Regions from separate parts of the Exiguobacterium sp. E17S genome, predicted to be linked through region 3. Evidence: predicted binding sites of a transcription regulator. Region 3 holds the regulator's gene; each other region holds the start of a gene.
The links. The regulator Rex, encoded in region 3, represses fermentation and respiration genes when NADH is low (regulators of the CRP and FNR family bind a similar motif). The targets are predictions, from matches to a motif close to TTGTGAAATATTTCACAA.
Positions count from the first base shown of each region.

Region 1: AC3B4V_RS13785 (formate/nitrite transporter family protein) is a predicted target of Rex. The motif match lies at 4,024-4,041, and genes of this name have one in related genera.
Region 2: cydD (thiol reductant ABC exporter subunit CydD) is a predicted target of Rex. The motif match lies at 5,030-5,047, and genes of this name have one in related genera.

Region 1 covers NZ_JBYLRU010000005.1:29,264-36,656, reverse strand. The annotation lists gene thiE (thiamine phosphate synthase) at 1-516, shown strand, start outside; gene AC3B4V_RS13810 (hypothetical protein) at 723-971, shown strand; gene AC3B4V_RS13805 (ArsR/SmtB family transcription factor) at 1,027-1,395, shown strand; gene AC3B4V_RS13800 (CHASE3 domain-containing protein) at 1,441-2,079, opposite strand; gene AC3B4V_RS13795 (YitT family protein) at 2,273-3,139, opposite strand; gene AC3B4V_RS13790 (hypothetical protein) at 3,276-3,878, shown strand; gene AC3B4V_RS13785 (formate/nitrite transporter family protein) at 4,062-4,898, shown strand; gene AC3B4V_RS13780 (YkvA family protein) at 4,935-5,354, opposite strand; gene AC3B4V_RS13775 (aminopeptidase) at 5,453-6,676, shown strand; gene murB (UDP-N-acetylmuramate dehydrogenase) at 6,732-7,393, opposite strand, start outside.
Region 2 covers NZ_JBYLRU010000002.1:40,756-48,148, reverse strand. The annotation lists gene kynB (arylformamidase) at 1-521, shown strand, start outside; gene AC3B4V_RS09460 (cyclase) at 562-1,203, opposite strand; gene cydC (thiol reductant ABC exporter subunit CydC) at 1,558-3,267, opposite strand; gene cydD (thiol reductant ABC exporter subunit CydD) at 3,264-4,994, opposite strand; gene AC3B4V_RS09445 (Rrf2 family transcriptional regulator) at 5,203-5,685, shown strand; gene AC3B4V_RS09440 (nuclear transport factor 2 family protein) at 5,708-6,076, shown strand; gene AC3B4V_RS09435 (hypothetical protein) at 6,140-6,307, opposite strand; gene ypfJ (KPN_02809 family neutral zinc metallopeptidase) at 6,391-7,233, opposite strand.
Region 3 covers NZ_JBYLRU010000006.1:5,069-12,461, reverse strand. The annotation lists gene AC3B4V_RS14415 (S8 family serine peptidase) at 1-766, opposite strand, end outside; tRNA gene AC3B4V_RS14410 (tRNA-Ala) at 991-1,066, opposite strand; gene tatC (twin-arginine translocase subunit TatC) at 1,172-1,951, opposite strand; gene AC3B4V_RS14400 (twin-arginine translocase TatA/TatE family subunit) at 1,959-2,156, opposite strand; gene AC3B4V_RS14395 (redox-sensing transcriptional repressor Rex) at 2,156-2,815, opposite strand; gene AC3B4V_RS14390 (ATP-binding cassette domain-containing protein) at 2,983-4,884, shown strand; gene AC3B4V_RS14385 (hypothetical protein) at 4,884-5,306, shown strand; gene AC3B4V_RS14380 (flavin reductase family protein) at 5,438-6,031, opposite strand; gene AC3B4V_RS14375 (DoxX family protein) at 6,051-6,449, opposite strand; gene AC3B4V_RS14370 (winged helix-turn-helix transcriptional regulator) at 6,633-6,953, shown strand; gene AC3B4V_RS14365 (flavodoxin) at 7,059-7,393, shown strand, end outside.

The sequences.
Region 1 (7,393 bases), on a different contig from region 3:
ACAGCGCAAGGAAAGGAATTCTTCGATCAGGCAGTTCGGTTGAAAGCACTCACGGATCGACACGACATTCCTTTGATCATCAATGATCGGATTGATATCGCGTTACTCGTCGGAGCAGGTTTGCATATCGGACAAGAAGACATTCCTTTAACCGCAGCACGTCGCCTTTTACCAGATGCCGTGATTGGTGTGTCGGTAGCAACCGTTGCACAAGCGATTGAAGCAGAACGAGACGGAGCATCTTATTTAGGCGTGGGGTCTCTATTTGCGACGTCATCCAAAGCGGACGCTGATTCCATGTCGCATACGATGCTTCAGGCGATTCGGGAAGCTGTACGATTACCTCTAATCGGTATTGGTGGAATCACAGCAACGAATGTCTCCTCTCTGCCCATCCCGTTGGAAGGGTATGCCGTCATCTCAGAAATTTTCGCTAAAGAAGATCGGCAACTCGCTGCGCAGCAAATGACAGATGCTGTGCGTGAATGGCATCAATCACTTCAGAACAGGGTATAATCCGTTCAGAGGTGATTGTATTGAAATGGCAGACGATCCGTTTTCGCGGCTATTGGATTCGATATCGGTTAGAACCACAAATCATTCGAGTCGATAATCAGGGGATCTACCATCTAGGAAAAGTCTTATTTCCACATCCTAATCGTATATCTTATGAGATGGCCCTTTTATTGAAAGAAAAGTATGAAAGACGCTACAAACGTCCGTTGTATATTAAAACGAGCTCGATTGCGACGGAAATTTGGGGACATACTCATTTAGATATTTATTACCGGGCACTTCTTCGTCTACCGATTCCGACTCGGCTTCGTCAACGTTATACGAACCGATTAGAAAGCACGAAAATCATTGACATCGGCGTACGCGCTGTCGATCAAAATCGAATTGTCTGGGATATCGGAGATTACGTAGGAGGATGGTTCGTGTTTTGGCTCATTCGCAGACGAATGCGCTGAACTTGCAATGTCCCGTTTCTCATGGTGCAATATAAGTAGAAACGAGGTGACGGACATGGACATTCCCCGTTGTGAAACGATTGCGATTGATGAACAACGTGCGTCTGAAATCGGACATATCGTTGATACGATTCCGACGCTTGAAATCGGAAAGCTATTTAAGATTCTTTCGGATGCGACACGACTGCGAATCGTTTATGCGCTGACGATCGAAGAAGAACTATGCGTTTGTGATGTCTCGGCCTCTGTCGACTGTTCGATCGCGACAGCGTCGCATCATCTTCGATCTTTGTTGAAACAAGGACTCGTCAAGTTTCGAAAAGACGGTAAAGTCGTCTATTATTCCCTGGATGACCATCATGTGTCATCGCTTGTACATATGGCGATGGAACATGTACAAGAGGGAAAAGCAATGCCTGAATGAGTCTTTAGAATAAACGAAAAGCGCAGCTTTAGCTGCGCTTTTCGTTTATTCTAAAGACGATTGTTCTGATCCTTTTGGAGCGAAGTGGTGGAAGAAAAAGACCGTGGCACTAATCAATAAAAAGGACAGGATGGAGAGAGCGAGACACATCCATTTATATGTAGCGATTAAAGTATCTGATTGTTGTAATTTGCCTTGAAGCGTTTTATACAAATCATCTTTCACACGGGATAAGTCTTCGAGAATCGTTTGAGTCGTCTGAGTCGATTGTCTAGCAAGACGTTTTGCGGCTGTTGGACTTTGACGTTCATAGACGACAAACACGCGTTCAATTTCAGACTCCCAGACATTGTTGCGGCGAAGGAGATCCTTAATCGTCCCTGGAGTAGTCGACGATTGGTTCAGACTATTGCGCAAATCATGGATTTTAGACGTTGAAAAGTAATATTGTTCGATATAACGATTATCTTCATACAATAAGAGACCACGAACCGCATTGGCACGATCTCGATTGTGTTCGACCAACTGATCTACCTGATTGATTAACGGTATATCATGATCCTTCATTTGCTCGGTCATCGTTGCAATCGTCCGATAACCGGATAAAGCATAGATGATCGGGATAGAGGCGAATAAGCTGATCAAGAAAATCAGCAGAATACGCTGACGCCAAAGAGAGTGCATGCAATCATTCCTTTAAATAAAAGACATGTCATAAGCTTAACTACTATCGTAAAAAAAGTGAAGCCTGTCTATTTTTTGAATAGGGATAATGACTGAAAAACTGAATAATACTAATAAAAAAGCAGGAAAGATGATGCAATACGAGAAGCTGTTTTAAAAAGATGAAAAAAGCACAGCTAAGCTGCGCTTGGTGTTAAAACGAATACGAATGTTCTTTGTAATTGCCAAAAACAGTATGGATTTCCGAAAATGTAACGAATGCATTCGGCTCGACAGAAGAGACGATTTCTTGCAAACGGACGATTTCGTTATTTTGAACGACGACATAGACCATTTTTTTCGTTCGGTTGGAGTATCCTCCACGTGCATCGAGAATCGTGACACCACGACCGAGTTCTTTTGTAATGACTTCATTGATTTCATCTGCTTTCTCACAAATGATGATACATTGCTTAGAAGCAGAATAGAAACTGTAAACCGTCTGAAGGGCTTTCGCACGAACAAAGCTCATGATGAGAGCATACATAACGTGTTTAAGATCGAATACCCACCATACAAGGATGTAAATGACAAGATCTTGCATCAGAAATATACGAGGAAGTGGCCAGTTATGAAAACGAGCAAAGAAAAACTTTCCAAGAATATCAAGTCCTCCAGTTGAAGCACCACCGAAGAAGATCAATGCCATTGCAAGACCAGAGACTAGACCAGCAAAGATGGAAGCGACGAGCGGATCGTTTAGAGATTCCGGAACGATTTGAGTCGGGATCCAGTCAATTAAAAAGGAAGAAGCAATGACAATAATTCCAGATAAGAACATGAATCGTTTGCGTAGGAAACGGAAACCTAAAAGGAAGAGGGGAATGTTTAAGAGCAATTGCGTTAATCCGATTGGCGTGTGGAAGAGCTCTTGAATAATGAGCGTGATCCCCATGATACCGCCTGATCCGATATCATTTGGAGATAGTAGTAGGCTGATGTAAAGGGAATACAGCAACGTACCAATGATTAAGAAACTGATTTTTTCAACTCTCTTTTTCTGTGGGTGTGTTGTAGTCATGGCAATATGATGAGTGACCTCATGCTCCTCCTTCTGTGAGTATCTGCATGCAAGAGTACGCTCATATGCATAAAATTTCAACCCTTCTTATGAAAAAAGATGAAAAAGGGTATGTTTTTTTAGGAAGGTGATGAAAATGAAGAAAATGTTATGGATTCTTGGTTGTATCTGCTTAGGAATACTAGTTGGGATTCGTCTTTTCGAACAACCCAATGAAAAAAATCAATCATCCATTTGGCATGATGGTGATCTTGTAGCGAGACAAGTGGGTGCCTCGATGATGAATACGGTAGCGGTTCGTCAATTAGCCGAACAACTTCCGTTCTCATCAGAATTAAAACAGGTAGATGTCGAAGGAGAATCGTTACGTCTTGCCTATGAAGTGACAGGAAAAGAGCGACAAGCTTGGATTGGTACCGATACCGGGACACTACAGGTGAATCAGGATTTTTTAAAGGCTCGGTTATCTAAAATTCTGATGCATCATACGCTTGTTTTATTTTCAACGATTCCTGATTTGACCGATCTCGAAATTCACTACACGGATCCGTATTCAGATGCAGATTTTACGATGGACCGGAAAACATTCGACGCCTACACTCCGACCGATATCGAACGAGCTACTTCCTCTTCTAGACGCTTTAATCGTGTCGTCATTGATGGTTATGTGCTCGATGCCTCAAGACGAAACACCTTCTTTGAACGCTTCGCATCACGACTACAGATCCAAACTAATTAGTTGTATAAAGCAAGAAAAGGCATTTTTCACAATCTCGACACAATGATATCGTTTACATCTCGTTCTTTTATAAAAACGATAAAACAGGTCTATTCAATACTTGAACATCTTTTAAGATGGAAGTATGATAATAAATGAACAAACATTGTGAAGTGTTGAACAAAAGAAAGAGAGGTTTCTACGATGAACGAGGTAGAAGCATTAGAAGGATTACGGAATAAAGCAATCAAGTCGACGCGCATGCTACAAATGCGTCCTCTCGAGTACTTAGTTCGTGCCATGTTAGCGGGAATTTTCATTGGATTTGCAATCATTTTTACTTTAAAAGCAATTAACGGTCTATATATGGCGGAGTCACCTGTTGCGACGCTTGTCGGTGGACTGACCTTCGGAGTGGCACTCGTCCTAATCGTTTATGGTGGGGCAGAGCTGTTCACAGGGAATACGATGTATTTCACGACGGCGACGATGCGCGGCTATACGACGAAGATGGATACGATGAAGGTCTGGTTGATCTGTCTAATCGGAAATGGACTTGGCGGATTGGCGTTTGCGCTACTCTTTTCTCAAACAGGAATCATCCAAGAGCTTGGTATGAACAACTGGTTATTTTCTGTCTCAGAAACGAAGATCCACCATACGACGTGGGAAATCTTCACACGTGCTATCTTCTGTAACTGGATGGTCTGTTTAGCGATTTTCATTCCAAAGAACATGAAGAATGAGTTGGCGCAGATCATGATGATGATGGTACTCGTCGCAGTATTCTTTGCTTCTGGATTTGATCACGTCATCGCCAATATGGCACTGTTCTCCATTGCGTTAGTCGTACCACATCCGGATACGATCACATTTGCTGGAGCGATGCATAACCTGTTGCCAGCTTTAGCCGGTAACATCATTGGTGGAGCAGTCTTCATGGGAATGATCTATACGTGGCTGAATAAAGAAAAATTAGAAGTAGATGAATCACGTCAATCCACGACACCTGTTCATATTGCTTCGAAACAAAATGCATAATCAAAAAGCAGCTGTCGCGACAGCTGCTTTTTTCATTCATTCCATATGTTGAAAGCGATCGACGTCTGCAGCCAGTTCTTCGTAAATCGTCTCGACGATTTGTGCATCATCGAAGAGCCCGAGGACGTTATCGTCCGGTAAGGCGTCAACAGGAGACGTAAAGTACAGAACGGCCGTCAATAACAATTGTTCCTGCTCCGCATGCATTTCGAATTTTTTCTGATAGAGAGCACGAAGCATTTCAAGCAGTTGTTTTAATTGAAAATAAAGGACGAGTTCTGCCTCGCGTTCGATGTCCGAGCTTTCTGTAGACGCGATATCTTGCGTCAAGTGCGCAAGTCCGATTTCTGCTCGAACTAACAATTCTTGCTGTGCTTTTTCATCACCAACGAGGTTGAGTGCCTGTCGGTGAAAATACGTATAAGCCGATTTAAAATCGCCGGGTGTGAATTCCATGGTGATGCCTCCTTCTCTTCTCTTTCTAGTTTCGCCTTATTTCTTGCAAAATTGCAACTATTTCGTGAAAATAAAGATACAAGAAAGGGGATTACATAATGCCGACACAAGCAGAATTACAACAATACGCGTCTTTAGCCGTGCGTACGGGAATTAATCTACAACCAGGACAACAACTCGAGGTGCGTGCAGGAATCGAAAATTTGCCGCTCGTTCGTGAAATCACGCGTGTCGCCTATGAAGTAGGAGCTACGCAAGTATATGTACAATGGTCAGATGATGAGATGACGAAAATCCGTTATTTCGATGCACCGGAAGAGTCGTTTGATACGTTCCCAGATTGGTTAAAAGCACGTTACGACCAACTGGCAGAAGAAAAAACTGCGTTCTTATCGGTCGTTAGTGAAGATCCGGATTTATTGAATGGCGTTGACTCGAGCCGAATCGCACGTGCGAATAAAGCAGCCGGTGTCGCTCTTGCTAATTGGCGGAAGTTCGTCATGAGTGACAATGTCAGTTGGTGTGTCGTAGCAGCACCTTCTGAAAGCTGGGCGAAGAAAGTATTCCCTGATTCAGAGAATGCTGTTGAAGAGCTCTGGTCAGCTATTTTAAAAGCAACACGTGCCGATCAAGCAGATCCAGTCGCTGCATGGGCGGATCATGATCATAATCTGCGTTCAAAAGCAAAATTCCTGACAGAGAAGAAATACAAAACATTGCACTACACAGCTCCAGGAACAGAATTATCAATCGAATTACCAGAACGTCATGTTTGGCTAGGTGGCGGTGGTCCGAATGCAGATGGTGTTGATTTCATCGCGAATCTGCCGACAGAAGAAGTGTTCACGTTACCGAAAAAGACAGGTGTCAACGGACACGTCTCGAGCACAAAACCGCTTAGCTATAGTGGGAACTTGATTGATGAGTTCACACTCTGGTTCGAGAACGGAAAAATCGTTAAAGCGGAAGCAAAACAGGGTCAAGAAGCATTAGATGACTTGATTTCACTTGATGAAGGTGCACGTTATCTCGGAGAAGTTGCGCTCGTGCCGCACCGTTCGCCGATTTCTGACTCGGGTATCCTATTCTATAATACATTGTTTGATGAAAATGCTTCGTGCCACTTAGCGATTGGTCGTGCGTACTCGACGTGTCTCGAAAATGGTCCAAGCCTTTCAGCAGAAGAATTAGAAGCACAAGGCGCGAACGACTCGATGACGCATGTCGACTTCATGATTGGATCAGCGGATCTATCGATTGAAGGAGAACTTGCAGACGGAACGCGTGAATCAGTCATGCGTGACGGAAACTGGTCAATCTAAACGAACAAAAAGGTGAGTCCGAATACGGAGCTCACCTTTTTCGTAAAATGATTGATTATGCTTCTTCACCGATGATTTTCACTTCTGTCTCAAGTAAGATACCGAATTTTTCTTGAACGGTTTCTTGGACATGACGAATGAGCGCGATATAGTCGGATGCTGACGCATTCTCGACGTTGACGATGAAGCCAGCGTGTTTCTTCGACACTTCAGCGCCACCGATGCGTGTTCCCTGTAAGTTACTATCTTGAATCAGCTTACCTGCAAAATAGCCTTCTGGACGTTTAAAGACGCTACCACAAGAAGGGTACTCGAGTGGTTGTTTCGTTTCTCGCTTATGCGTCAAATCATCCATGACTTCCTTGATCAATGCTGGGTCACCCTCTGTTAACGCAAATCGACCTTCGAGGATGATGTATTCTTTCTTCGAGAAGCAACTTGTCCGGTATCCCAGTTCGAGTTCATCATGCGAAATGTTCAACAGTTCTCCTTGTCGTGTCAATACAGTAGCGCTATGGAGGCAATCCTTGACTTCACCACCGTATGCTCCCGCATTCATGATCAATGCGCCACCAATCGTTCCTGGAATCCCACAAGCGAATTCAAGACCGCTGAGCTGATGCGCGTAAGCTACACGAGAAGCTTCGATGATTGCTGCGCCACTTTGAGCGACGAGTTCATGTCCTTCGACCGAGATGTCGGTTAACTTCTCAAAGG
Region 2 (7,393 bases), on a different contig from region 3:
CCGGTTCCGTCAACGTCGGAAAGGTAACGATGAGTCTGCATACTGGCACTCATGTCGACGCGCCGTTTCATTTTGACGATGCCGGACAAAAAATCATCGATCTTGATCCGGATCTCTACATCGGACATGCGCGCGTCATTTACTTACCAGGTCGTACAGACATCACAGCTGCTGATTTAGATGGCTTTGAGCTAAATGACGTCCAGCGCCTGATCATCAAAACGGATGGTTGGATCGACAAATCAACTTTCCCGGAAGCGATTCCCGTCTTGACGCCAAGTCTTGCTGAGCGTCTCGGGGAACTCGGAATTTCGCTGATTGGTCTCGACTTACCAAGCGTCGATGCGATCGATAGCAAGGAAATGGCAGCCCATCACGCACTAGCGCATCATGGAGTCCATATCCTTGAAGGACTCGTTCTCGATGCGATCACGCCTGGTGATTACCACCTCAACGCCGTCCCACTCCCGCTCGTCGATGGCGACGGTAGTCCCGTCCGTGCCTTACTTCGTCCATACTAAAAAATCCGTCCAGCAGACTCTCTGTTGGACGGATTTTTTGTTACTTAGGTAGTGGTTCGAACAAACTGGCTTCGATTTGACGAACGACATGTCCAAGGACTGCAAGCGATAGATCGACCTCGAATCCTTGATCCAGAGAATGATTCGCTCCTTCAATAACATCAATCGTCAGTTGTGAGGTGCGACACGTTTCAAGTGCCGCTTCATCATAAAACTTATCGGCTGTTCCGATGACAAGGAGTCCAGCTTGCGACGATGTGGCGATTTGATCGACTACTTCGGCTTCAAGAACGGGTGTTAAGAAGACGAAGCGTGCTCTCTGTAGATTCGGCTTAGCAAGCAATGCCGCTAGCGGAATCGTTCCTAACGACTTTGCGATGAACTGAACGTTTTCGTATGTATGTGTCGCAAGCACTTCTGAGACGACAGCGTCGACCCGGCGCGTCATGCAGACATTCGATTCTGCGTCTGTCATCGAAAAGAGCTCTTCCGTCACATAGTGAATACAGATGACATCGATGTCTCGAGCTAGTAGTGCCATCCGGCTGTAGTAGAAGTAAGGATGGTCGTACAAATAAGATGCTCCCGAGATCAAGAAGCAGACCTGTTTGGATCCCATTTGAAAATGATCATACGAAACGGTTGTCTGATCGACGACGATGGATGATTGTTCGATATGCATGAAATCCCTCCACACTTTTTCTAGACTTTACCATTTCAGAGATGGACTGTCATGCCTTTTTCGGTTCTCCCTTATTTCATGAAAAGTAGTGTGATGTAAGAAACTATCCGCTTATATCATCCTCGCTTTCCACAGGCGGGAGATAAGCCGCGACAACTCGCATTTCTTGCGATCTCCCGAGTCTTATCTATCCCTGACGAAAGCTACTTTGTTGCTTTCTTTTCCTGTAGGAGTCGAGGATGAATCTGCTTCTTCTCCCATTTAACAAAAAAGGTCGCTTTCCGATTTTTCATTCGGAAAACGACCTTCTGTTCGTCAAACATTTGTTGATTACCCTCTATCTTTTACTACTTATTAGCCAATCGGAGCAAACACAGACTGTTCGACTTGTTTTAATTCATAGAACGCTCCTTGTCGCGCCATCAATTCGGTATATGTTCCGACTTCGATAACGTGACCTTGATCCATGACGATGATTTGATCCATCGCTTCAAGACCCGCTAACCGGTGGCTGACGAGGACAAGTGTCGCGTCCGCTGCCCGTGCGAACAATCGATTGAGAATCATCTGTTCCGTCAAAGCATCGACGGAAGACGTTGGTTCGTCAAGCAAGTAAAGCGACGCTTCCCGCAAAAGCACACGGGCAATTGCTAAGCGTTGTTTTTCTCCTCCAGACAAGTTCTCGCCTTTTTCAAATACACGATCGTTTAATTCGAACGTCGTTAATCCGACATCATCGAGCGCTTGACGCATCGCATCATCCGTCGCTGCTTCGTTTGCGAGCAATAGATTATCGCGAAGCGTTCCATAAAAGTAATGATTCTGTTGCAAGACGACATTTGCGTGTTGCCAAAGCCCTTCCGGATCAACCGTCCGACTATCTTGACCAGCAATCGTTAATCCGTCTGTCGGATACATCCGTAACATCAATTGAAGTAACGTGGATTTCCCAGAACCACTCGCCCCGACGATTGCCGTCTTCTTGCCGGCAGGAATCGAGACGGTAACGTCACGTAAGACCGGGCGCGGTGCATCAGGGAACGTGAACGTCAATGCATTCGTTTCAAAGGATGGTGCCTGATCGAGAACGAACGTGTCATAGATTGGCTCCGCTTGTTCGGTCACGACTTCATCGAGTCGTTTCGCAGCATGGCGACTATCTTCAAAGAAGCCTGGTAAAATCGCCATCGGTGCCGCATTCTCGAAGACCGTCAGTGATGTCATGACGAGTAAGGCAAGGAAGACACCTTCGAGTTGTCCACTCGCGACGAGATAGGCACCGACACCAAGAACGAGCCAAGAGATGATCAGCGTCACCATCGTATTCAAAGCCAAGTTCGAGACGGCATGTAATCCATTCCGTTTTTCTTCCTCGACATATCGTTTCGCGACGGCATTCAGGTCCTGTTCTTTTTGATCAAGTTGCTGGTAAATCTTTAAGTCACGATAGCCTTGGAACAACTCTGTCACTTCTGTCGACAAGTCACCACGGCGGACACGAACTGAGCGTGCGAAACGCTGTTCGCGGTACGCGAACCAACCCGGAATCAAGAAACCCGTCAGAATCAAACCAAGTAGTAGAATCCCGGCAATCATCCACGAGAAGAAACTGACGAAAAAGATCGTACAGAAGAAGACCAGCAACAAGACGATCGGTGGATAGAGAACACGTAAGAACGTATTTTGCAGACTTTCGACGTCACCGACGATCCGAGCAAGTAAGTCCCCACTCCGGTATTTACCGAAAATTCCTGGCGCGAGCGGCTCGAGTCTCCGGTAGAACGACGTCCGGATATCACTAAGGATCGTAAACGTCGCCCGGTGCGAATAATAACGTTCCGCATACCGACTGACGGCGCGCGTCAGACTCGAGATTTTTTGCAGAGCAATCAAGACGGCAAGCGTCTGGATCGGTGGCAACAAGGCTGCCTTTGAAATCAGGTATCCACTTGCTGCGAATAAACCGACCGCTGTCACTCCGGCGAGGACACCGAAGAAGATCGACCAGGCGATATCGCGTTTTTGATGCACCATCAACCGAAAGACTCCTAGTAGTTCCTTCATCGTGTTTCCTCCCCTCTCTGGACGCTGCGCATCCGAGCATATTCCGAATCACGTCCAAGCAGTTCATCGTGAGTGCCACGATCGACGATTCGTCCGCCATCGAGGACGACGATTTGATCTGAGCGCTCGATCGTATGCAAGCGGTGTGCGACAGTAATGACTGTCGCTGCTTGTCCAAGCTGTTCGATCGCTTGTTGAAGCAATCGCTCCGTTTTGACGTCAAGTCCTGTCGTCGGTTCATCAAAGACGATGACGTTCGGTCGTTTCAAGAACGCGCGTGCCAACGCAACGCGCTGTTTCTCGCCACCTGATAGACCACGTCCACCTTCTCCGATCACCGTGTCGATCCCTTCAGGTAACGTCGCAATCAGCTCCTCGAGCCCTGCTGCCTGCGCCGCCTCAAAGATCTCTTCCGGCGTCGCTTGACGGAGTTCACCGATCGCGATGTTTTCTGCCAGCGTTCCGGCATACAGATACGGATGCTGCGAGATGTAGCTCAACTGACGGAACCAGCTCGCTTCCTCCACCTGACTGCGATTAATCCCGTCAAGCAGAATCCGTCCTTCTTTTGGATCCGCGAGTCCGGCAATCAACTGCAAGACAGTCGACTTACCGGCACCACTGCGACCGATCAACGCCACCTTTTGATACGGTTCAATCGCAAGTGTCACGTCTTGTAAGGCAAAGCGTCCTTCTTGATACGTAAAATCAACTTCATCCAAGACGATTCGTGGTGGACGGTTCATCGAAAGTTCTGATTGACCGAAGGCAACAGGACGATCGTCTGCTGTTAGTTCGGCTGCGATTTGTTTCGCTGCCGCGACACTACCTCGTCCCGTATGGAAGGCAGCTCCCATCTCTTTTAAGGCAAGATAGTATTCTGGTGCCAACACGAGCATCAGGAATGCCGGAATGAAGGTAATGCTTTGGAACAGAATCAAGCGCAGACTGACTTCAAGTGCAATCATTCCCATGCTGAGCATCGAGATGAACTCAAGCATCAACGACGATAAGAAGGCAAGCTTCAAAACCGTTAACGTCGCATCACGGAAATCAAGACTGCTTTTTTCGATGACGTCACGTTGTCGTTTCGCACGACCAAATAGCTTCAAGGTCGTCAGTCCTTGCAACGTATCAAGGAACGTTCCCGAGAATGCCGTCATCTTCTCGAGTTGAGCATCGGCCCGCTTTTGCGTCATGATGCCAATGATGATGTAGAACAACGGAATGAACGGTGCCGTGATCATCATGACGAGACCGGTGATCCAGTCATAGCTGAATGCCGCGATCAAGACCATCAAGGGAACGATCGTCGTCTGAACGACTTTCGGCAAGTACTGACTGTAGTAGCTGTCCATCTCGTCTACTGCGTCGAGCAAGACACTGACCTTCTGTCCCGCTTGCCCTTGTAGCATCATCTCGACCGAACGACCCGTGTATTTCGCAACGAGTGCTTCCCGAAGCGCCTGCTTCATGTGTGCCGATAACGTCGTACCGAGACGACCGTTCCAATACGTCACGGCGACCCGGAGCAACAGCATCCCGAGGACGACGAGTAGTAACGGAATGACGGCTTCAAACGGTTGTTCTTTCAAGAAAATCCGATCGACCGTCAAGACGATACCGTACGATTGACCGACGACCGCAACCCCCATCAGGAAAGCTGCAATGATGAATTGAATGAGAATACTGCGTGGAATCTGAACGATTCCTTTTAATGGATTCATATACAAACGTCCTTTCACAAAGTGTGAACGACTTTTAGTGAATATTTTCACATATCGTACATTTAGTATACCGAATCCGGAACGGGGATGCCATGCAGATGCTGTCGAAAAGGTGTGACGGTTTTGTGAGAACAGATGACTCGACAATTCTTTCGAATGAAACTATTATGGATATACATTATCCGCGTTTAACGAAAGGGGACTTCTCATGCAAATGAAAACCGGGGTCGAGCAATCCGTCTACGCGATGTTGCTCTTGACCTTCCTTCCGGATCGCGCTGTGTTGCCCGGTGAATTCATCAGTCAGCAACTCGGTGCCTCGCCGACTTATTTCCAAAAGCTCTTACGAAAACTCGTCCAGGCGGATCTGTTGTATTCCGTACCGGGTGTCAAAGGTGGCTTTCGCTTACGCCGTCCGGCAGACTCTATTCAAATCTTTGACGTCTATCAAGCGATCGAGGGCAAACAGACGTTGTATGCGTCAAGCGGTGTCTTCGAGGATTTGATGGGAATTCAGGAACAGGAAATCGGTCTACTCTCGAATCTAATGACAGAGGCGGAAGACGCGTGGCAATCGACGTTGAAGCGCGAATCGATTGGCTCGATCCGTCAAGCAATCGATGCCTCCTGTCCACCAGAACATTTAGAACGGCTGCATGCGTTAATCACAGACCGGATGATGACAGTTTAATGAACAGAAAGAGGTTTTTACTATGGTATTGAATCGTTATTTTGACTTATTCGACGCGTCACGCACAGACGCACAAGCTTTTGAGGATCTCGTTTCCTTATTCACGACAGACATCACGTTCATCCTGAACGGACAACCAAAGCACGGCATCGACGCCTGGAAACAGTTCGTCCGTCATGTGTTTACAGCGAATCAAGACATTAAGCACATGTACGCAGGCTGGGAAGAGACAACACCAGGAACATATGAAACACGCTGGGCAGTTTGCGGAAAACGGGCAAACGGTAGTGTCTTCACGCAAGACGGAAAAGATATCGCACGTCTCGATGAAAACGGACGGATCGCTTATCTGGAGAACGTTCCAGATGATCCGACGATGTTCCGTTCATAAGATGGCTTTTAAATACCAAAAAAACCTGTGTTCTACTTACGCGGAACACAGGTTTTTTTGTATTTAGCGCTTCAGTAAGAGCCGTTTCAATAAATAGCCCGTGATGACAAGTAACGATGCAATCGCGATATAGACCATGTAGATCAACAAGTCCGGCGCAAATCGTGACACGATGTACGTCATTACAACGACAGCCGTATAGAGCAATAAAAATAGACTGATGTGCTTCAACTTCGACACTCTCCTTTAAATCCTTCCCTCTTCTTTACGGAAACGATTGGAAAATGTTTCAAATGGCCTGTCGTTACTTCGTTTTATAGATTCTTCGCTTTGAATGTATCTCCGCCTTCGATCGTGCCGTTATCAAAGCCTTTTTGGAACCAACGTTCTCGTTGCGCCGATGTGCCGTGGGTGAAACTTTCCGGTACGACATATCCTTGTCCCTTCTCTTGTAACGTATCATCCCCGACAGCATTCGCTGCCGTCAACGCTTCTTCGAGATCGCCTTCTTCGAGTAGGTTTTCTCCTTGCGCATGGTGTGCCCAGACGCCGGCATAATAATCGGCCTGTAACTCGAATCGAACGAGGTACTTGTTGAACTTCTCCTCACTCATCTGCTCCCGAAGAGGCATGATCTCGTCCGATTTTCCGAGTAACGTTTGGACATGGTGCCCGACCTCGTGCGCAATGACATAGGCCATCGCAAAATCGCCCGGGGCCCCGTACTTCGTCTGCAGTTCATCATAAAAGCTTAAATCAATGTATAATTTCTGATCACCGGGACAATAAAAGGGACCGACGGACTTCCCTGCTTGTCCGCAAGCCGAATTGACTTGATCCGTGTATAAGACGAGCGTCGGTTTTTTATAGGTCTTACCATCTTCTTTGAATTCTTTCGTCCAGACCCGTTCCGTATCCGCTAAGACGACGGAAACGAAATCCGCTGCTTCTTTTTCCTGTGCTGTTTCTTCATATGTCGTGTTTTGCTGATCCCCACCGGTTAAGTCTCCGAGTAATTCAGCTGGGTTACCACCCATCAAGGTGATGACGATCAGCAGGATGATCCCGACACCACCACCGATGCCGGCGATTCCTTTCCCACCCATTCCCCGCCGATCCTCGACGTTCGAACTCCGTTGTCTTCCCTTCCATTTCATGCGCGTTCCTCCTACCCATTTCGTTAGTGGTCTTTACCCGAAAGTATTCGTCCGTAACGCTACGTCTCACGACGGACGTTCCCTCTCGCAAACATTGTTAAAATAAGTACATCCATTTCTAGGAATATCGCCCTCCTATAGAGAAGAGTGTCAGCACGTA
Region 3 (7,393 bases):
ATGCGCCCGCACCTAAATCACGGATTTCGCTATCGTGATCGGCATAGTTATAGCCGTACGGTACTTTTTCCGTGAAGTACTTTCCTTTTAAGCCTTTTGTTTCTTTCGCACTATCGACTTTCGAAGAAGTCAAATCGATCTTCGTCTCAGGGCTCAAGACCATGTCCTTATGCGATGGATCGATTCCCGTATCGATGACGGCAACGATTGTTCCTTCCCCTTTAAAACCATAGTCCTGCCATGTTTCCTTCGCATTGACCATGTCCTTGCTGTACAGCATGTCTGGCTTGGCACCTTTAGCAACTTCTGGACGCGCATACTCATGGGCGATATGTACGCTCTTGACTCCGCTCAGTTGTTTAATGTCTTCGATGTCCCCGAACTTGACTTCACCACTGAATCCGTTGATGACGGTTGTGAAGCTTTCCTTATATGTAACGGGAATCGCCTTTTTAGCGATGGCTGACTTGACTGATTTTTGGACATTGACGAGGCGATCTTTGATCGACTCTTTTTCGGCATTGCTCAATGTGCTATACCGCTTGTTTTGAGCCTGGGCGATTTGAATCGCCGGCTTCTCTTCCATCTCGATGACGACACGAACTTTATCCGATTGTTTGTAGTTCTTCTCTTGCCCCGATTTCTTCAGCGAGAGCGCTTGCGGTTTTTGACCCGTTGCTTTGTCTTGCGACGACAGTGCACCTTGCGCACTGACTAGATTGGAAGACGTCATTAAGACGGCTGCCATAAGTGCAATCTTCTTCATGCGTTCGTTTTCCCCTTTTCTGTAAAACCATAGTAGTACTACTGATAAAACAGTTAAACGAAAATTCTGTATATTTAGTTTAATGAATTTAATGGAAATAAACAATTTATATTTGCCTATTTTTTTAATTTATTTGTTTTACATGACATTTTATATTTTTGAGGAATTTAACTGGGAGTAAAATAAAAACTCCTCGAAGCCTCGAGGAGTTGGATATTTGGTATTGGTGGAGACTATCGGGATCGAACCGACGACCTTTTGGCTGCCAGCCAAACGCTCTCCCAGCTGAGCTAAGCCCCCATGAATTATCTTTAGTATACGTATCACTAACTGCTTTATCAATATAAAAATAACGCTTTCATAAAAAAGAATTCCTTCCAAAAATCGTCGGAAGGAATTCACGATTCATTTATTCAATTCACGCATCAAATCCGCCTGTCGTTCAAGCTCTGCCTGTTGCTCGAGGATCAGGACTTTTTTGTACGTCCGCGCAGAAATCAAGATGCTGATCTCATAGAGAACGAACAATGGAACCGAGATCATCAAGTGTGACGTCACGTCCGGCGGTGCGATCAATGCCGCAACGACGAACAGCGCAAAGTACGCATATTTCCGATTCTTTCGCATGAAATATGGCGTCACGAGACCCAGACGTGTCAGGAACATCGTCACGACCGGCAATTGGAAAAGAAGACCGAACGGCATCGTCAATCGGATTAAGAAACTGAAGTAGTTCTCCACTCCGATGACTTGTTCGATTCCGAGCTCTTTCCCGAGATCCGTTGAGACTTCAAGCAAGAAGGGAAGCAACCAGAAATACGAGAAGGCTACGCCAGCCAAAAACAGGAAGAAGATGACCGGAATATAAGTCAATGTCGCTTTTTGCTCCTTGTCATAAAGTCCTGGTCGGACGAATGCCCAGAGTTGATACATCCAGAACGGTGACGCTAAAATCAGCGCAATGATGAACGCAAGATTCAAATACAACATTAAAGGATCGGCGACGTTGAAGGCATTCAAACCGATACCGAGCTCTTTTAAGTCCGCTTGCAAGAAGCGAACGAGCGGTCGGACGAGCGGAAATGCGACAGCGAACAGGACGACGACGATGATAAGCGACCAGACGATCCGCTTACGCAGTTCGTCAAGGTGCGACGTCATGCTTTGCTCTTGATCAACCGTCATGATTCAATCACTTCTCTTTCGGTTCGTCCTTTTTATCGTCGTCCATGATGCCATTCGTGGCATTTTTGAACTCTTTCAATGTCTGACCCGCAGCGCGTCCGAATTCTGGTAACTTTTTCGGTCCGAAAATGATCAATGCGACGACCGCGATTAATCCGATGCTCGCAGGTCCGATACCTAGTGTGAGCGGAATAAGGTTTTCCATTATGATTTCACTCCTTCAGCTGATTGCGAATAATGCTTCATGAAATAAACTAACGACTGCAACTCGATCGATAAATCAATGTGATGGACCCGGACGCTAGCTGGCACGTTCAACCGCGCTGGCGTAAAGTTCAGGATGCCTGTCACACCATACTCGACTAACTCATCCGCTACTGACTGCGCGAACTGGGATGGAACCGTCAAGATGGCAACATCGACCTGATTCGCTTCGATTTGTTCTTTCATGTCCGAAACATGATAGATTGGAACGTCATGCGTTGTTGTTCCGACCTTCTCTTCGTCCGCATCAAACGCAACGACTATCCGAGTACTATTATTCTTTAAAAAGTTATAATTTGCAAACGCTGTTCCGAGATGACCGACCCCAATTAAGGCAACATTCGTCACCTCATCTTGATTCAAGGTTTTGCGGAAAAACGTTAAGAGATGTTGAACGTTATATCCATACCCCTTCTTCCCTAATGCCCCAAAGTAGGAAAAATCGCGACGAATCGTTGCTGAATCAACCTTCACCGCCTCGCTTAACTCAGCAGAAGAGACGCGGAGCTTGCCTGAATTGTATAAACTTTGGATGAAGCGATAATATAGCGGCAACCGTTTTGCTGTCGCTTGTGGAATTTTTGTGTCTGGTCCATTCATCCTGCAGTTCCCCCTTCGGCCACATCCATCGTGGCACCCAAATCTTTGCAAAAAGCTTTCTACTTTCCTTGATTGTAAACCACTTCACATAGAGTCACAAATAATATATTCCGCAGGACCTCGCGCTTTTGTTCGTGATAGACTAAAGGGTGGAAGGATGGATGGAAATGATACTCTTACAAGTCAACCAACTCTCGAAATCATTCGGCGTCGAGCCGATTTTAGAAAATATCAAATTGGAAGTACAAGAGCGCGACCGCATTGCGCTCGTCGGACGAAACGGTGCCGGTAAATCGACCTTGCTCAAAATCATTGCTGGCGAACTCAGTCATGACTCAGGTGACATCATGAAAGGCAAGGATGTCAAAATCGGTTATCTCGCGCAAGACAGTGGTCTTGAATCGAATGAAACGATCTGGAACGAGATGCTGACCGTCTTCGAACATCTTCAGGAACAAGAACGAACACTACGCCGGATGGAAATTGAAATGGGTATGGAGCATATCTTGAACGACCCGGTCGCGTACGATCGTCTCCTGAAGACGTATGATCAAGCGCAACACGACTTCTCAGAAGCGGGTGGTTATCAGTTCGAAGCAAATATCCGCTCTGTTTTGCACGGCATGCGCTTTTATCCGGATGATTACTCGCGCCGGATTCAGACATTATCCGGTGGTCAACGGACACGGCTTGCCTTAGCGAAGATGCTCTTACAAGCACCAGAGCTTCTCATTCTCGATGAGCCGACCAACCACCTCGATATCGATACGCTCGCGTGGCTCGAAAGTTACCTCGGTGGTTATCGTGGTGCCGTCCTGATCGTCTCGCACGACCGGTACTTCCTCGACCAAGTCGTCAATGTCGTCTACGAACTGTCGCGCAATGTCTGTCGTAAGTTCACGGGGAACTATACGAAGTACTTGGAGCAAAAAGCGGCCTTATACGATCAGGAAATGAAGCAGTTCGAACAGCAGCAAGAAGAAATCGCGAAGATGCAGGACTTCATTCAACGGAACATCGCCCGGGCGACGACGACAAAACGTGCCCAGAGTGTCCGGAAACGGCTCGAAAAGGTCGACCGACTCGACCGACCAGATGGAGATGAGCGTAGCACGGTCCTGTCCTTCCCGATTGAAAAACAGAGCGGGAACGACGTTCTGCAAGTCAATCAACTGGCGATCGGTTATGAAGAAGCTGTCTCAAAAGACATCACCTTCCGCTTGCAACGCGGTGAATCACTGGCACTCGTCGGACCGAACGGAATCGGAAAGTCGACGCTTCTAAAAGTCCTCGTCGGTCGCTTACGCCCCCTCTTCGGTGATTTCCGTTTCGGAACCGGCGTCTCGATCGGCTATTACGATCAAGAGCAGGCGGAACTCAATGATCGGAACCGTGTCATCGATGAGATTTGGAACGAATGGCCACTGATGCGTGAACAAGAAGTCCGGTCCGTCCTCGGGCAATTCCTGTTTAGCGGTGACGATGTCTTCAAGATCGTCCATGAGTTATCCGGTGGCGAACGCGGACGTCTCGCGCTCGCGAAACTGAAACTCCGAAAGACGAACGTCCTCGTCCTCGATGAGCCGACGAACCACTTGGATCTGGATTCGAAGATGGTCCTTGAAAACGCGCTCGTCGACTACGAAGGTACGCTGCTATTCGTCTCCCACGACCGTTACTTCATCGACCGGATCGCGACCCGCGTCATCGAGATGAGTGAAGCCGGCGTGACGGAATACCTCGGTGATTATTCGTACTACACGGAGAAGAAGGCGGAGCAAGAAGAGATTGCGCGTCTTGAAGCCGAGGAAGCAAAAGCCGCAAAGGTCACGGCGTCGAAGACGATCGACAAGGAAGCACAGAAAGAAGAACGCAAGCGCCGTCAGCAGATCGAGCAACTCGAACAAGACATCGAGCGGCTCGAACAGCGTTCGGCAGAAATTGAACAATTGCTCTGTGAACCGGAAGTCTTCAACGATATTCCGAAAGCGACAGCTCTTTCAGCAGAACGTGACCAGATTGATGTCGATCTACTCGAATTGATGGAACGATGGGAGAACCAACACTGATGCGGACGAAAAGTTTTTTCATTAACTTGATTCAAGGACTGCTATCCGGCATCCTTTATTTCGTACCGATGTATGCGGACTACGTGTCGACCTTCATCCGGCCGGATGCTTTTAATGCCGCGCTTCCTTTGTTCCTCCTGATTTCTTGTATGATCGGTCTCGTCATCCAGACATGGAGCGGTCTTTTCGTCAGTTTACTCTCGGGATTATGCTGTACGCTCCTGACGACACAGCTATTCGTTGAACTCAATGACCCGTTGATCCTATCGTATTACGGTAGTGTCTCACCGCTCACCGCTTTCTTGATCAGCTGTGTCGGCATTTGGGCACTCGCAATCGTCTTTTATTTGCTCGATGGTTATCAGTACAGTAAACGTCATGGTCTTGAAGCCTCTTCAAACGAAATCGATCCGCAACCTTGAAGTCCGATCGATGAATCAGATGAACGACATGAGAAAAAGGAGTGGAGATTCCGGTAGCTAGACCGGTCTCTCCACTCCTTTTTGTTTGAATCAAAACGAATCGTACGATGAATCAGGCATTCACGCTTCTATCATTTTGTCGGTCGGGCAATCGTAAACGTCTTCCCGATCGTCGCATAATCATTCCCTGCTAAACGAGCGACAGCCTTCAATCCTGCTGCGTCAATCCGGAACGAATCGACGAGTTCATCCGCGACGTGATAGCGCAGTACTTCCCCAATCAAAAGATCGGCACCTTCTAGCTCGACGTGTTGCGTCAAGCGCATCTCGAACCGGATTTTCGCTTCCGCGATTCCAGGTACTTCGATCGCGTCACTATCGACGAGCGTCAAATCCGTCCGCTCAAGCTCACTTTCACCGTAAGCAAGTGGCGCTGCTGTCTCATTGACTGCGTCGACGATCTCTTCGCTGACGATATGGATGACATAACTTTGTTTTGCAAGGATATTACGTGCCGTATCCTTCTGCCCCTGATCCGTCCGTTGTACGGCGATCACCAGTTGCGGCGGACTGCTTGAAGCGACCGTAAAGAAGGAAAACGGTGCGGCGTTGACCGTCCCGTCTTCTCCTTGCGTTGTCACGAAAGCAATCGGACGCGGAATGATGCTTCCGATCAGTAATTTATAATTGTCTTTTGCGCTAAGCGTTGATGCCTCGAACTTCATGAATGACCCACCTTTTTCTTCACCCGATGAGTGCAGCGAGTGAATAGTCTCCAGCACCGATCATCGCTACACCAAGCGCGATGACGATCAATGCCATGTTGTATTCGTACCCGTTCTGCGTCACCCAGTAACCATTCGCACCGTGTACTTTAACGATCGCGACAAGCATCGATCCGATGATGAGGAGTGCTGCGATCCAGAGGAATACGCCTCCTGCAAACAACAAGCCGCCGATCAATTCAGCAAGACCTGCTGTAATCGCGAGTGCCTTCCCTGGCTTCATGCCAATTGATTCGAACCAACCGCCTGTTCCAGCGATTCCGTGTCCGCCGAACCAACCAAATAATTTTTGTGTCCCGTGTGCAGCGAACGTTAAGCCGATGATTAAACGAATGATTAAAAGTCCTGTATCCATCATTTCTCTCTTCTCCTTTTACCTAATGTATTTTAGTTACTTTAAGTAACTCAATAAACAGACTATATCTTATCACTTACTAAAAGTAAATAGATTTGTTTTAGTTCTTTTTGTTACATTAAGTAAAATGATTCGATTTTTTTAGCAGAAGCGGGTATACTACAACTATAGAAAGGATGAGTGCTGATGGAAGAAGTCGCAATCCAACCGGCTCTTTGTCCCAAAGTCGAACATGCCTTTGAAATCTTAGGTAAGAAATGGACGGGTCTGATCTTACGTCACTTGTTGACGAAGACATGTCGTTTCAATGAGATTCAAGATGCCATTCCCGAATTATCAGGTCGTATGCTCACGGAACGTATGAAGGAGCTCGAAGCGGAAGGCATCGTCATCCGGACTGTCATTCCCGATCGTCCGATTAAGATTCAATACAGTTTGACCGACAAAGGGCGCCAACTCGAACCGGTCATTCGTTCCATTGAGGAATGGGCCGAACTACAAGACTAATGTATAAAAAAGCATCTTCTTCGGAAGGTGCTTTTTTATGTGTCCTTTGACATTGATAATCATTATCAATTACAGTAGAGAAGTACAGTGAAAGGAGGAAGATGCATGCATATCGCGATTGGATTCGTCAGCATGTCCGGTAATACGGAAGATATCGTCTCGCTCATTCAACATGAACTCGAGCAACACGATGTCGACGTGACGATCACGGAACTAGATCAATTCGTCGGGGAGGACTTATCACGTTTTGATGGTCTATTACTCGGCTCATATACATGGGGAGACGGTGATTTACCGTATGAAGCAGAAGATTTTGTCGAGGAGCTCCGGGAACAATCCTTACAAGGAATACCGGCGGCTGCTTTTGGTTCGGGGGATCTTGATTATCCGAAGTACTGCGCAGCCGTTGATTTGATTGAAGACGCATTAAAAGAAGCTGG